Regions from separate parts of the Mesorhizobium sp. AR02 genome, predicted to be linked through region 2. Evidence: riboswitches for the same ligand, from Rfam matches in the RefSeq annotation. Region 2 holds a riboswitch; each other region holds the start of a gene.
The links. A riboswitch is a leader RNA that binds a small molecule or an ion and turns the genes downstream of it on or off. The one in region 2 is predicted to bind glycine.
Positions count from the first base shown of each region.

Region 1: linked by a shared signal. The riboswitch ahead of gcvT (glycine cleavage system aminomethyltransferase GcvT) and the one ahead of DBIPINDM_RS01685 (D-amino acid dehydrogenase) in region 2 are both predicted to bind glycine.
Region 3: linked by a shared signal. The riboswitch ahead of DBIPINDM_RS22675 (FAD-dependent oxidoreductase) and the one ahead of DBIPINDM_RS01685 (D-amino acid dehydrogenase) in region 2 are both predicted to bind glycine.

Region 1 covers NZ_CP080531.1:6,324,982-6,329,826, reverse strand. The annotation lists gene DBIPINDM_RS34860 (molybdopterin-binding protein) at 1-613, shown strand, start outside; gene DBIPINDM_RS34855 (hypothetical protein) at 822-1,250, opposite strand; gene DBIPINDM_RS34850 (hypothetical protein) at 1,411-2,412, opposite strand; glycine riboswitch at 2,667-2,753, shown strand; gene gcvT (glycine cleavage system aminomethyltransferase GcvT) at 2,903-4,003, shown strand; gene gcvH (glycine cleavage system protein GcvH) at 4,009-4,377, shown strand; gene gcvP (aminomethyl-transferring glycine dehydrogenase) at 4,395-4,845, shown strand, end outside.
Region 2 covers NZ_CP080530.1:392,989-397,833, reverse strand. The annotation lists gene DBIPINDM_RS01695 (ISNCY family transposase) at 1-1,062, shown strand, start outside; gene DBIPINDM_RS01690 (hypothetical protein) at 1,180-1,767, shown strand; glycine riboswitch at 2,059-2,148, shown strand; gene DBIPINDM_RS01685 (D-amino acid dehydrogenase) at 2,287-3,525, shown strand; gene DBIPINDM_RS01680 (GlcG/HbpS family heme-binding protein) at 3,563-3,994, shown strand; gene DBIPINDM_RS01675 (M24 family metallopeptidase) at 4,186-4,845, shown strand, end outside.
Region 3 covers NZ_CP080531.1:3,816,885-3,821,729, reverse strand. The annotation lists gene DBIPINDM_RS22680 (S9 family peptidase) at 1-1,585, opposite strand, end outside; glycine riboswitch at 2,387-2,483, shown strand; partial or broken gene DBIPINDM_RS22675 (FAD-dependent oxidoreductase) at 2,530-2,745, shown strand; gene DBIPINDM_RS22670 (IS66 family transposase) at 2,763-4,361, opposite strand; partial or broken gene DBIPINDM_RS22665 (D-amino acid dehydrogenase) at 4,448-4,845, shown strand, end outside.

The DNA of each region.
Region 1 (4,845 bases), on a different replicon from region 2:
CCGTGACGCGCTGGCGCCGGAATTCACCGAAGCCGATATCCGCCAGCCGCAGCGGCCGAATGGCGTCACCGCGCCCGACGATGACGACTACAAGGCCCTGCTCGCCAACAATTTTGCCGACTGGCGGCTGGAGGTCTCCGGCCTCGTCGAGAAGCCTTTGTCGCTCAGCCGCGAGCAGATCATGAACATGCCGAGCCGCACCCAGATCACCCGCCACGACTGCGTCGAAGGCTGGAGCTGCATCGCCAAATGGACCGGCACGCCGCTGTCGCTGGTGCTCGACCAGGCCGTGGTCAAGCCGCAGGCGCGCTATGTCATGTTCCATTGCCTCGACACGATCGACCGCAGCCTGTCCGGCGACATCAAATATTACGGCACGATCGACCTGATCGACGCCCGCCATCCGCAGACGATCCTGGCCTATGGCCTGAACGGCAAGCCGCTACCGGTCGAAAACGGCGCACCGCTGCGCGTCCGCGTCGAGCGCCAGCTCGGCTACAAGATGCCGAAATATCTCTACAAGATCGAATTAGTCGACGGCTTCGCCAATGTCGGCGGCGGTCGCGGCGGCTATTGGGAAGACAATGGCTACGACTGGTATGGCGGCATCTAGAGCAATTCCAGGAAAAGTGTGAACGGTTTTCCCGGGAAAAGCGCGTAGCGCTTTCCCTAGGGAATTGCGTCAAAACAAGGACTTAGAGCGGGTCGCCGTTTCGGCGAAACGGTGAACAGCTCTAGCCTCGCCACAAAATGATGATCGGCCCGTGGGAGCCACGGGCCGATCGCCAATGCCGTGCTATGTTTGAGCCCCCCGGCCCCGCTCAATAGCCGGCGTAGATCCACTGACAGTTGTTGTAGGAATCACAGCTGTAGTACCAGTAGCCGTCGCTACGCGCCGTTTCGCCGTTCGACGTCGCCATGCTGGCGACGGCATCGGCCTTCTTGGCGTCGGCGCCCATTTCCTTGGCCATCTTGGCCATCTTGCCGGTGTCCATGAGCGTCGGCTTTCCGTCCTTCACCTTGGCGCCCTGCTCGGCCACCGGACCGGCCTCGGCCAGCATCCTGGCGGCGACGAGCATCGCCTCGCCGTCCTTGTCGGCCTTGGCGATGTTGGCCAGCGCCACGGCTGTTTCGACCTTGGTGCGCGCGTCAGCCTGTTGTTGCGGCGTCATCCCGCCGGCGAAGGCCAGCGTTGTCGAGCCAAGGCCGGCGGCAAAGGCAAGAGCAAGCATCTTACGAAGCATGGTCATGTTTGTACTCCCCAGAGAGTGGACGTCCCCACCCAACACTAGAGGAGTTTCATGGCCGACGAACCCTATCGAAACAGATAGGGTGCTTTCCGGCCTGCCGTCCCTTGTATGGCAACACTACAACGTCACGGAGGAAGCGACGCTGCGGACGCTTGTTCTTTCAGGCCACCTTGTCGAGCAGTGGCCTCAGCGCCGGATGGATCTCCGGCGAGGCATGCTTGATCAGGGTCAGCAGCGCGCGCTCGTTTTCGTAGAGAGGCCTGTCCACGCCGATATGTCCGACCAGCCATTTGGCTTCGCCGGCATCGATCGTTTCGGCGCGGCGGGCCAAGGCCTCGGCCGCCCTGTTCTTGGCTTCCCACTCGGCCTCGATGTCATCCGGGGACCGGTAGGCCTCGATGATGCCGGCAAGGCCACCGGAGACCATGCGGCTGAAGAAGCCGCCGATGTCCGGATCGGCATGTTCGAGGAAGCTTTCCTGGCGCAGCGCCACATCGCGGGTCGGGGCTTCATAGCCGGCCGAGCACATGACGAAATTGGCGATCGCCTTGACGAACAGGTCGTTCCAGGACGGATCGTTCTTGGCCTGCGCGGTCTGTTCATTGATCTTGAACAGCACCTCGGCCTCGCCGCGGGTGATGGCGATGTTGCCGTCGCCGCCATGGGCGTGGAGGATGCGACGCAGCAGCTCAACTTCCGCCTTGGCGATCAGCCCGGGCACCAGCGCGCCGCCCAGCATCAGCGGCCCCTTGCCGTCGATGACGGCATGAGCGACCTGCTCCAGCGCATAGACGCAAAGCTTGCCCGGCGACGATCGTGCTTCTTCCAGCACGTGGACCAGCAATTCGAGTTCGGTTCGGCTGTCGACCATGCCGTCGCGCGAGATGATGCGGACCAGCCAGTCGGCGTTGTCCTGCGAGATATAGCCCGACGGCTTTTCCTGATGGACGATGTAGTCGGTCACCGCCTCGACGAAGAACGGCGCCCACTCCGCGCATTTGTCCCGCGCCGTCTGGTCGAGCGCGAACAGCGCCTCGGCCTCGCCTCGGGTCACCACGCCGTCGGCGAACACGTCGCGGCGCAGCATCACCACATCTTCCGGGGCAATGCGATTCTTCGAGGTCAGCCCCGCCACCGGCGCGCTCATGATTAATTCGCCCATTGTCGTCCCCGTCCGCCCCAAAGCGTTACATCGGCCCGCTATATCAGGAGTGTCTTGAAAAACCGGCAAACGGCGTGGTTAGCGAAGACTTGTCGGCCAATGCATGTCGCCCAAAAGTGTGCAGCGGTTTTGGGAGAACGGCATGCATCAAAACAAAGGTCTAAAGCGCGACGCGCTTTAGATGTCGCTGGGAGGTGACAAGGTGTCGCCGACGGGCTATGGATGGCGCGTCGAGGACTTGAGGTTTTGAGTCCTACCTGTTTGCGGGAGAGAGCAGCGAGAGCTGCCGCCGAAGGGGAAATCGCCCGAAATCTCTCAGGCAAAAGAACCGTAGACGGGAAAGACACTCTGGAAAGTCGGGGCTTGCCCCCGCGCCGAAGGTGTAAGCGCCGCTGACAGAGTTCCGGCTGCGCGAGTCTCTCAGGCTTCAGACAGAGGGGCACGGACTGGTCGCCATTCGCGGCCGATTGCGTGCGACTCTGGAGACGACATGACGGGCGACGACTCAAAACACCTTCCCCTCGAAGATATCCACACAGCCGCCGGTGCGCGCTTCGGCGCCTTTGCCGGCTGGTCGATGCCGCTGACCTATCCGGCCGGCGTCATGAAGGAACATCTGCATACCCGCGAACATGCCGGCCTGTTCGACATCTCGCACATGAAACTGTTCGAGGTCAGCGGACCAGGCGCGATTCCCTTGCTCAACCGCGCCTGCCCGCTGGATGCCGGCGCGCTCGAAATCTCGCAGTCGAAACTGTCCTTTTTCCTCAATGAAGCCGGCGGCATCTTGGACGACCTGATCGTCACCCGCCTCGGCGATACCAGGTTCATGGTGGTCGCCAATGCCGGCAACGCCGTCGCCGACGAAAAGCATTTGCGCGCGCTGGCCGCCGATTTCGATGTGAAGGTTGAGCCGCTCGACCGCGTCTTCCTGGCCATCCAGGGACCCGAAGCCTGGGCAGCTCTCTCCCGCGCGGGCATCGAGACCGGCTCGCTGCTGTTCATGCACGGGGTCGAGCCACGGAAAAACTGGTTCATGAGCCGGTCGGGCTATACCGGCGAGGACGGTTTCGAGATCGGCCTGCCGGAGGCCGCCGCGCGGGATTTGGTCACAAAGCTACTCGAGGATGAGCGCGTGCTGTGGATCGGCCTTGCCGCGCGCGACAGCTTGCGGCTGGAGGCAGGGCTTTGCCTGCATGGCCAGGACATCACGCCGGAGACGGACCCGGCCGCCGCCGCGCTGATGTGGGCAATCCCCAAGGAAATCCGCGCTTCCGGCGCCTTCATCGGCGCCGATGCCTTGCGCGCCGCCGTCGAACGCGGCCCGGCGCAAAAGCGCGTCGGGCTGAAGCCGGAAGGCCGCCAGCCGGTGCGCGCCGGTGCTGCTTTGTTCGATGCCGACGGCAATCCCGCCGGCCATGTCACATCGGGCGGCTTTGGCCCCTCGGCCGGTCATCCGGTTGCCATGGGCTATGTCGCAACAGCGCTGGCAAAGCCCGGCACAAGGGTTTTCGCCGATGTGCGCGGTACAAAAATCCCCGTCGATATCAGTTCCCTGCCCTTCACCCCTCATCGCTACCGCAAAGGATGAATTCCATGGCAACGACCTATTTCACCTCAGATCACGAATGGCTCCGCGTCGAAGGCGGCATCGCCACGGTCGGCATCACCGACTACGCGCAGGAGCAGCTCGGCGATCTCGTCTTCGTGGAACTGCCGGAAACGGGAAAGAAGCTGGCCAAGGGCGATACCGCCGTCGTGGTCGAATCCGTCAAGGCGGCCTCGGATGTGTATGCGCCGGTCGATGGCGAGATCACCGAGGCCAACGGCACGCTGTCATCCGACCCATCGCTGGTCAACTCGGCGGCAACCGGCGCCGGCTGGCTGTGGAAGATGAAGCTTGCCGACGAAAGCCAGCTCGCCGGCCTCATGGATGAGGCCGCCTACAAAGCCCATATCGCCTGATAACAGGACTTAAAACGATGAGCACAGCACTTACCCCCTTCTCGGCCCGCCATATCGGTCCTGGCGTCAACGATGTCAGAGCCATGCTTGCCGTGATCGGCGTCCCCTCGGTCGAGACGCTGATCAGCCAGGCCGTGCCGAGATCGATCCGCCTCGACACGCCGCTGACTCTGCCCGCGCCGGCCAGCGAAGCCGAAGCACTGGCCGAATTGTCGGCGACCATGGCGAAGAACACGGTGCTGAAGAGCTTCATCGGCGCCGGCTATCACGGCGTCCACGTGCCGCCGGTCATCCAGCGCAATCTGTTCGAGAATCCGGCCTGGTACACCGCCTATACGCCCTATCAGGCCGAGATCAGCCAAGGCCGGCTCGAAATGCTGTTCAATTTCCAGACCTTGGTCACCGAACTGACCGGCCTGCCGGTGGCATCGGCCTCGCTGCTCGATGAAGCAACCGCTGTCGCCGAAG
Region 2 (4,845 bases):
TCGCGTGAGACGCTGCGCAAATGGATGGCTGAGGCCGGAATCTGGCTGTCGCGCAAGCAGCGCCGGACATTCCATCAGCCGCGCTTGCGCCGCGAAGCCTATGGCGAGTTGGTGCAGATCGACGGCAGCGAGCATCGATGGTTCGAGGAGCGGGGCGGTCCATGCACCCTGCTCGTCTTCATCGATGACGCGACCGGCAAGCTTCAGCAACTGCGCTTCGTGAAGTCGGAGAGCACGTTCAGTTACTTCGAGGCCTTGGATCTTTATCTGAAGGCGCACGGCTGCCCAGTGGCGTTCTATTCCGACAAGCACACGGTATTTCGGGTGGCGAAGGCCGAGGCTCGTGCCGGCCGCGGCATGACGCAATTCGGCCGAGCCTTGTCCGAGCTCAACATCGAGATCCTGTGCGCCAATTCGAGCCAGGCCAAGGGCCGGGTAGAACGTGTCAATCGCACGCTGCAGGACCGGCTTGTGAAGGAACTGCGTCTTGCTGGCATCTCAGATATCGAAGAAGCCAACGCTTTTCTGCCGGCATTCACGACCAGCTTCAACGACAAGTTTGCGAAGATCCCCACCCGGCCGGACAATCTGCATCGTGTCTTGAACATGCCGGCCGATCGACTCCGCGACCTGCTCTGCAAACGCGAGCAGCGCTATGTCGGCCAGCAATTGTCTTTCTCCTACGAACGCAAGCAGATCATGCTGGAGAAGAACGATATCTCATGCGGCCTGGTCGGCAGATATGTCGATATTTACGAGTTCGCCGACGGTCGCCTGGATGTTCGGTGGAAGGCATGCTCCCTGCCCTACACTGTCTTCGACAAAGAGCAGCGCGTCACCCACGCCGCGGTCACCGAGAACAAGCGGCTTGGCGAGGTTCTATCCTGGATCAAGAGCCAGCAAGATGAGGCTCGGCCCGCGCCGAAGATTAAGACGAACAGCGAACAGACTGGCTATCAGAAGCGCGACAGGAAGCCGGGGCGTAGGAAGGATTTCATGAATGATCCTGCTGTCATCGCGCGTCGACAACAAGCGCTGGCAAGGCTGGATGCTGCCGAGTGAAGTCAGCTCTCAAAGCTAAAGCCGAGGAGCCCTATTGGAACGCCCCCGATCGGGCTGCGCAACCCTGACCAGCCGACGCCCGATCGGGTGCTCACGTCGGCGCCAAGAAGCGCCCTGGTGCTTATCGATGCCAGGCGAGAACTGGCCTTCAGGAACGCCTGCCGGTCAGTCATCGATTGTGCCCTACACCTCTATGCCGCCGAAACTGACCCCCAATACCTCACCCGATTGAAAGAGGACGACGAGCACAGCAGGCGTTCTCGCGCCAAACGGCATCTGGCTGTCAATGAAGGCCGACTACCCAAGGACCAGGCCAGTGTCCTCAATGGGTTCATCAAGCGAATGCACGGCCCCAAGCAGCGCTTGCAAGTTTCCGACATCGACTCGCCCGTGCCAAGACTCAGTCACGTCTACCGAGAAATATCGGCCGATGCATTGCATGTAAGCTGGACGTCGCTGCACCGTCACGTTTTTAAGGATAAGGACGGCCACGTCCACTTGACGCTGGAGCCCAAGGTGGAGAGGGACGAGCTTGAGGAGGCGGCGTCCAGCCTTGCGCTTTCATTGCTTTTCGCAATGCGCTCGCTCTTGATCATCTTGCCAGAGATCTCAGTAACGCATAATCTCCAAGGCATGTTCATGAAGTACAAGAACACATACAAACGGGGATTGCGAATGTTGCATAATATAAATTATGGAACTTGACGAATCCTATTTGAAATCAATTGCTTGTCGATGTACCGATAATATCCATTATGTTAAATCGGGGCCTATAGGCCGGCAGTGCTGCTTCCGCTCAGCTTTAGACGAACTGACCTCATCAGGTGCGATGTCAACCGCTTACCAGTGTGCCAGGACCACTCTCAGCCGATTTCTCAAATCGGGCACGATGGGCTCATATCGGTCAAAAACACCGGAAAAATGATCCGCTCATTTCAGCACAGATATCGAAATGGCGACCAAGGTATGGTCTATGATCGTATAGTTGTGGTGTTCAAAGGCTGGACGGGAGAGATCGGCAACTGCCGACGCCGACGGAGCAACCCCCCAAGGAAACTCTCAGGCAAAAGTGACCGCACTGCCGAACGATCTGGAGAGAGACGCTTCGAGCGTCCACCGAAGGGGAAAGCCGGCAAGTCCGGTTAAGCTCTCAGGTACCCGAGACAGATTTGGGGATTCGCCGCGGGCCAGTCTCGCACCCCATTGTACTGTTCGGAGTTCAGAATGCCCAAAATCATTGTAATTGGCGCCGGAATTGCCGGTGTGTCGACGGCCTATGCTTTGTTGGAGCAAGGCTACGACGTGACTGTGGTTGAGCGGCGCCGCTATGCCGCGATGGAAACGTCGTTCGCCAACGGCGGCCAGCTGTCCGCGAGCAATGCCGAAGTCTGGAATCACTGGTCGACCGTCCTCAAGGGCATCAAGTGGATGCTTCGGCGGGATGCACCGCTCCTCATGAACCCTACCCCGTCGTGGCACAAGTACAGCTGGCTGCTGGAATTCGTGTCCCATATTTCGCGATATCGCGAGAACACGATTGAAACGACCCGCCTGGCTATCGCGGCTCGCAAACACCTCTTCGAGATCGCCGACCGTGAAGGGATCGACTTTGATCACGTCCGTCGCGGGATCCTGCATGTTTATTGGGATAAAGCCGGCTTCGATCACGCGTCAAAGGTGAATGAGATGCTGAACGAGGGCGGCCTCGATCGGCGATCGGTGACGCCCAGCGAATTTGCCGGGATTGAACCTGCCTTGCATGGCAATTTTTATGGAGGGTTTTACACCCCGTCGGATTCGACCGGCGACATCCACAAATATTGCGCGGGTTTGGAGAAGGCCTGCACAAAGCGCGGCGCCCAATTCATCTATGACGCTGCGGTGATCCGGATTGAACACCGGGATCGCTTTAGCCTGGTTTGCACAACTGATGGCGCCGATCTGACGCTAGAAGCCGATGGCATTGTAGTGTGTGCGGGAACAAATAGCCGCGATATCGCTGCGATGCTCGGGGATCGCATCAATATTTATCCGGTGAAAGGCTATTCAATTACGGTGGAGTTGGAGGGGTCTGCGGCAGATTCCTCGGCGCCTTGGGTAAGCATTCTGGACGACCGCGCAAAAATCGTGACCAGCCGCCTCGGCGCAGCCCGCCTGCGCGTGGCAGGTACTACAGAGTTCAACGGCGTCAATTTCGACATCCGTGAAGATCGCATCAGACCTTTGGTCGACTGGACGCGGATGATGTTCCCGAAAGTGGTAACTGAACACGTTGTGCCGTGGGCAGGGCTGCGACCCATGATGCCGAACATGATGCCCCGGGTCGGCAAAGGCCGGGTTCCAGGTGTCTTCTATAATACGGGACACGGGCATCTAGGGTGGACGCTTTCTGCTGCAACATCGGCCATGCTGGCCACGGTTGTGGCTGCCGATCTACCGGTCGATGCTCGTATGGCGGCATAGAAGACGCCCAGTTAACAAGCTCAAGGGAAAATCCAATATGACCAAGCTGACATTGGAAGTTGCCAATTCCATCATTAGTCGGGCGTGCTCTACAGCAAGCGGGAAGGGTCTTAAGCCCTTGAGCGTTGCGGTCCTGGATGCTGGCGGCCACTTGGTCGCGTTTCAGAAGCAGGACGGGGCTTCAATGCTCCGCTTTGAAATTGCATTCGGCAAGGCTTACGGAGCTTTGGCCGTCGGTTTCGGTTCGCGCTGGCTCGACAAAGCATCAGCCGACCGACCTCACTTTGTAGCCGGCCTGACCGCTATATCAGGCGGAAAGATTGTTCCCGTCCCCGGGGGCGTCCTGGTGCGAGACGAGGCCGGTCGGTTGCTTGGTGCGGTAGGGATTACCGGAGATACATCTGACAACGATGAAGCAGTGGCCGTGGAAGCAATCGAGATAGGCGGTTTGAATGCTCAAGCGGCCTGATTCGGGCAACCAACGAAAGGCCTTGTGCCCGTCGGGCAAGTGACGAAGATCTCGCGGACGATCAGGCACATTTGAAATAGCGTCTGCGCCGCCGGCGCGATTTTGGCATCTTTCGTGCACTGAGCGCCTTTAGGATGGTGGGCAGATGCAGCCGCCAAGGTCGAGAACGTTTGGATAGACAGGGTTGTCGAATGGATCAGCAAGCCTCCTACGGATTTGCGCCGTCTGAGTTCGAAGAGCGTGTCGCCAGGGCTCAGCAGTTGATGGGTCAACATCGCCTGGATGGCTTGTTGCTCACTTCGATGGACAATATCCGGTACTTCATCGGTGTCGATTCCACGTTCTGGGAGAGCTACACCCGACCCTGGTTCGTGCTAGTGCCTGCTACCGGGGCGCCCCTTGCAATCATTCCAGAGATCGGAAGGGCTATCATCGAGAAGACATGGATCAAGGAAATCAGATCCTGGCCGTCGCCTAGGCCCGAGGATGAAGGCACATCTCTCGTTGTCGCTGCGATGTCCGACCTGCCCCGGCGACACGGACGGGTCGGGGCCGAGCTTGGTTTCGAATTGCGACTGGGAATGCCGGTAACGCAATTGAATGCGATCATCGGTGATCTGAAAGGCGTCGAGATTGTCGATGGCGCAAGCCTCATTTGGCAGCTCCGCATGATCAAGAGCGCGGCCGAGGTCAGTAAGATCAAAAAGGCTGTCGACATCGCGGGTGCCGTATACGCCCAAGTGCCCGATTTCGTTAAAATCGGCGATACGGAACGTACGATCCTTCGGGAATTCCGCGGTCGCCTCAATATGGGCGGCGCCGGCGCTATCCCGTTCCTGATTTGCAGATCC
Region 3 (4,845 bases), on a different replicon from region 2:
CTTCGTGCCATGGGTATCCAAGCTCGCCACCCCCGCGTGCGTGCACGATGCCGAAAGCAACCCCTCGATCGAGCAGGCTCAAGCGCTCGGTCATGTACGAAGGCCACGCGAAGAACGAGGGCCATCTCGTTACCCCGTAGCAACCGTACACGTTCAATAACACCGGCCCAGGGCTCGTTCGATCGCGCCGCGCGACCAACGAGACAGGCACCTGCACCCCGTCTTCCGCCTCCACCATGACAACCGTCGCCACATATTGAGCCGCGTCAAACCCCGGAATGCTGGCTTGGTAGCGGACTGCTGATGTGCCCTCGGTGAGATTATGCTCAATGATCAAGTCCGGCGTCACGAACGAACTGATTCTATACATCAGCCTCGAGCCTCGGAACGGATGCCTTGCGACCGAATAGTGCCCCCCCGCCGACAAGCCGACCGTTAAGCTACAGCTCGGCTCATCAGGAACGATCGTGGCTCCAATCCGACCACTTTCGTCGCGCGAGACCAGACGGGGACGGAGGCCGACTCGCTCCAGGAGTACCAGCTGGTGTTCGAGTACGTGCACCTCCTCGAGCATCACACCGTCCCGATGCGGCACCACCTCTTCCCAACCCGAGGGTGACGGGTCGTCAATCGGCGTACGCACGAGCCGCCAATACGGTCCGGTGTCATCAACGTGGAACAGGAACTTGTCCTGCCAGTGCTCGGCAAACACCTGGTGACCCAGTTCCCGCGTCACTAAACGGCGCCACCCAACGCCCAGCTTGTCGGCGGGAAGGCACCACACTTCCACTGGCCCCCGACGAACGCCCTTTACATCCAGGAACAGCCAGGCGCCGCTATCGGAGCGCCTTATCCCCACGTTCAGTCGCTCGTCCGCCTCCTCGAACACGACCTCAGAACTCCCCGCTGCAACGTCCAGGCGGATAAGCTCATGGCATTGTCGCCGCAAGTCCGGCCGCTCCCGCGTGAAAAACAGGGTATAACCATCTGCGGCCCAAGCTGCCGTCACAGCCTGCCTCGAGCCCTGCCAGACGTCACGGCCGGTCTCCATGTCCCGCACCCTAAGCTCGTAGTTCTCGGCACCGATGACATCGAAGCTGAAGGCCACGTAACGCCCGTCGTCACTCGGCTCGAAGACACCGAGCCGGTAAAAGACCTCGGCCCCTTCGAGCGCGTTCGGATCCACAACGAGCTCGGCCGAATCTGCGCCTAGCGGCCGCCGCCACCATCGCGAATGTAGAAGGCCCGGCTCGGGTCTTTGGAAGTACTCGAAAGGGCCAACCTGGAACGCTGGTGGGGCGCCCTCGCAAGGCCGACGGCCTTCAATCTCGGCGACGAGCTCCGCCTTGAGGTCTGTCAAGTGAGCTGTCACTTGGTCCGCGTAGCTGTTCTCTGCTTCCAGATACGCGCGGACATCCGGATTTGTCCGATCGCGAAGCCAGCCGTATTGGTCTATTGTGACGTCGTCATGGAGGATCCGGATTCGTGGTTCGACGCGGGGAAGCGGCGGCGGCATGCGTTCGGCTCCCAGCACGTGGCCGGCCGGCACGGACACGAGACCCATCATTGGCTCGTCTTTGTTCATCATTGCTCCTCTTTGTTCTTCTTATGCAGATCTGGCGACCTTCATAGACGGGTGTATGCGAAAGCCTTCGTTCATCTCGGCTGACCTCTCGGCCGGCACGAGTAACTCGCTTGTTGAACATGGGAAGACACCATTCCGAACGGGGCACGCGTCCGTTCTTCGCGGCGAAGGTTAGCGCGTCGATTTCCCCGGTCTTGTCGCATCTTGAAACTTCAATCGCGGGTTAGAATTATTGCTCCACGACCTCGAAAGGATGACATGTGAGAGCGAAGGCTTTGCGCCAAACTACGGTGACTGATGAAATGTGGATCACACAAACCGATGTGGTTTGGGATGCGAGATGCACTTGGGGCTACCGAAGGATGCCGTGAAGTTCTCTGATAATTCCGCAAAATTGGCCAAAATCGCAGCCTCGGGCCCGTTAGGCCATACGGGGATACGCTCTGAAAGGAACCGCTCCGCTTTCGCCACTCGCCTTTTTGTGCGACGCCAAGCTAAGAACGCTCTGCAAAATGTGGCCGGCTACATTTGATGCGGAGAACCCGCCCGCCCGGATCTGTGAGGGCGAAAGCCTATGGCTGAGCTAATCGGCCGCGCCCCTTGGGCACGCTTGAGCTCATATCGCCAGAAAGCCCGAAAGATTGGTCCGTACATTTCAGCCCCGCAGAGAAAATGGCGATCAATGGCGTGACCTATCGGCGTATAGGTGCGCCGTTCAAAGGCTGGACAGGAGAGATCGGCAACTGCCGACGCCGACGGAGCAACCCCCCAAGGAAACTCTCAGGCAAAAGTGACCGCACCGCCGAACGATCTGGAGAGAGACGCCACGAGCGTCCACCGAAGGGGAAAGCCGGCAGGTCCGGTTAAGCTCTCAGGTACCCGAGACAGATTTGGGGATTCGCCGCGGGCCAACCTCGCACCCATTGCACTGTTCGGAGTTTGACATGCCTAAAATCATTGTAATTGGCGCCGGAATTGCCGGCGTGTCGACGGCTTATGCGCTGTTGGAGCAAGGCTACGACGTGACCGTGGTCGAGCGGCGTCGTTACACCGCGATGGAAACCTCGTTTGCCAACGGTGGCCAGTTGTCCGCAAGCAATGCCGAAGTCTGGAATCATTGGTCGACCGTGCTTAAGGGAATCAAGTGGATGCGTAACCGGGGCAGATTACCGGGCAGTCAGGCTTGAGCGGCTTGCCTAACGAGATCCGGGAGCGGCGGAATCGACTCTTGTGTTGGTATGCCGAGGCGGTCGCCGAGATAGCGGAAGAATGAGACGTCGAGCTTGATGCAGGTCTTCATCAGGCCGAGCAGGACGTCGCGGGCGTTCTTGCCTGCCTCGCTGACGGTTCCGCCGGAGATCTTGCGCTTGGTGACGAAGGTGCGGATGTCGTTTTCCGAGCCATTGGTGTGGAGCGGGATCTCGGGACGATCGAGAACGCGCAGGAGTTCATGCTTGCGGCGATGCAGCCTGGCAAGAAGCCGGTCGAGCATGACGTAGCCGGTTCGTCGTTTGAACAGGCGCTCGAAGCGGGCGCGCAGGGCCGCCGCGCGGCGCGGACAAGGAGCACGCTGGTAGCTCTGGAGGTCGCGATAGAACCACCAGATCAACTGGCGCATGATGTCGACGGCCTGACGTTGATCCGGGGTCACGGGTATCAATTTATGGACGAGCCGCTCGGCGTGGACCCAGCACAGAGCATGGTCGCCGATGCGGAACTGGCCGGCATCATCGGACACGACCACGGTATCGCCAAGAAAGCCGTGGTGGCGGATCGCTCCCCACATCGCCCCTTCGGTGGCGATCCTGACTGGGTTGGGCTCAACCGCGAGCTGGTCGAGGCCGAGTGCGGCCAGATGCGCCTGCCATGCGGCGCTGTCGGCAAATGCCTTGTGCGGCGCAGCCGCCAGCCGCGCGATCACCGGACCGGCGAGGTTGCGGCCGCGCATATAGGCCAGGGCCTCTTCATTGATGAAGTAATCGCTGTGCCCGGCACGCAGCGTCGCCAGGAACGCCTCCCGTGACTTCGATCGCCCGGTGCGGAACGCGGTGAAGCGGCGGTCGCCGATCTGGGTGGTGTAGCCGTCCTGGTGGGCGTGGCGCGCCGACGTATCATCGACGGTGATCCAGGGCGCCGTAGCCAGCCCGGCGCGCAGCACGTCACGGTCCTCCGCCGCGAAGGCCTCCAGGCCCTCCGAAATCAGCCGCACCACCTGGCGCTTCGAAATGTCGACCCCGATCCCGGTCAACAACGCCGTCAACCGCTCCGTCGTCACCTGGCCTTGAATGTGACAGGCCAGAATGAAGCGGCGCAGGTTCGCGCCCCAGCCGCCGATGATCCCCGCCGGCAAGGGCGCCACCATCGTTTCGCCGGTCGGTGTCACCCAGCGCTCGCGGCGATAGCGCACCACCTCGGCCGACAACGCCAGATCGCGCACCAGGATCGTCTCATACCCCTTGAAGCGAGAGCCCGCAGGAGCGCTCACCGCAACCGTCACCTCGCGGCTCACGCGACCGCCGTCGCGCTTGGCGCCGCGCCGGCGGCGCTTGCCCTTGCCAGATGTCGGCTGCGTCGCCTTCTCCATGCCCGATGGCTTGGTCGGCTTGACCGGGGGACGCGGCGGCAGGTCCTTCAGCCGGGCGATCTCATCCTTTAGGGTCTGGTTCTCGGCGCGTAGCGCCTGGTTCTCGATCTCAAGGCTCTCGACCCGGCCTTGAAGACCGCGCACTTCGCCGATCAGCGCAGAAACCAGCCCGCGGAGTTCCGCGAGCGACAAGCCTTCAAGCGAATCAGTCGGTGGTAACATCACGCAAAGGGTGAATCACGAACGCACGCGCCTGCAAACCCCCACCGCCCGGTAATCTGCCCCGGTTACAGTGGATGCTTCGGCGGGATGCCCCGCTCCTCATGAATCCTACTCCGTCGTGGCACAAGTACAGCTGGCTGCTTGAATTCGTGTCCAATATTTCGCGATATCGCGAGAACACGATTGAAACGACCCGCCTGGCTATCGCGGCCCGTAAGCACCTCTTCGAGATCGCTGACCGCGAAGGCATCGACTTTGATCACGTCCATCGCGGTATCCTGCATGTTTGCTGGGACAAAGCTGGCTTCGACCACGCGTTAAAGGTGAACGGGATGCTGAATGAGGGTGGCCTCGACCGGCGTCCGGTGACGCCCAGCGAACTTGCCGGGATTGAACCTGCACTGCATGGTAATTTTTATGGAGGATTTTACACCCCGTCGGATTCTACCGGCGA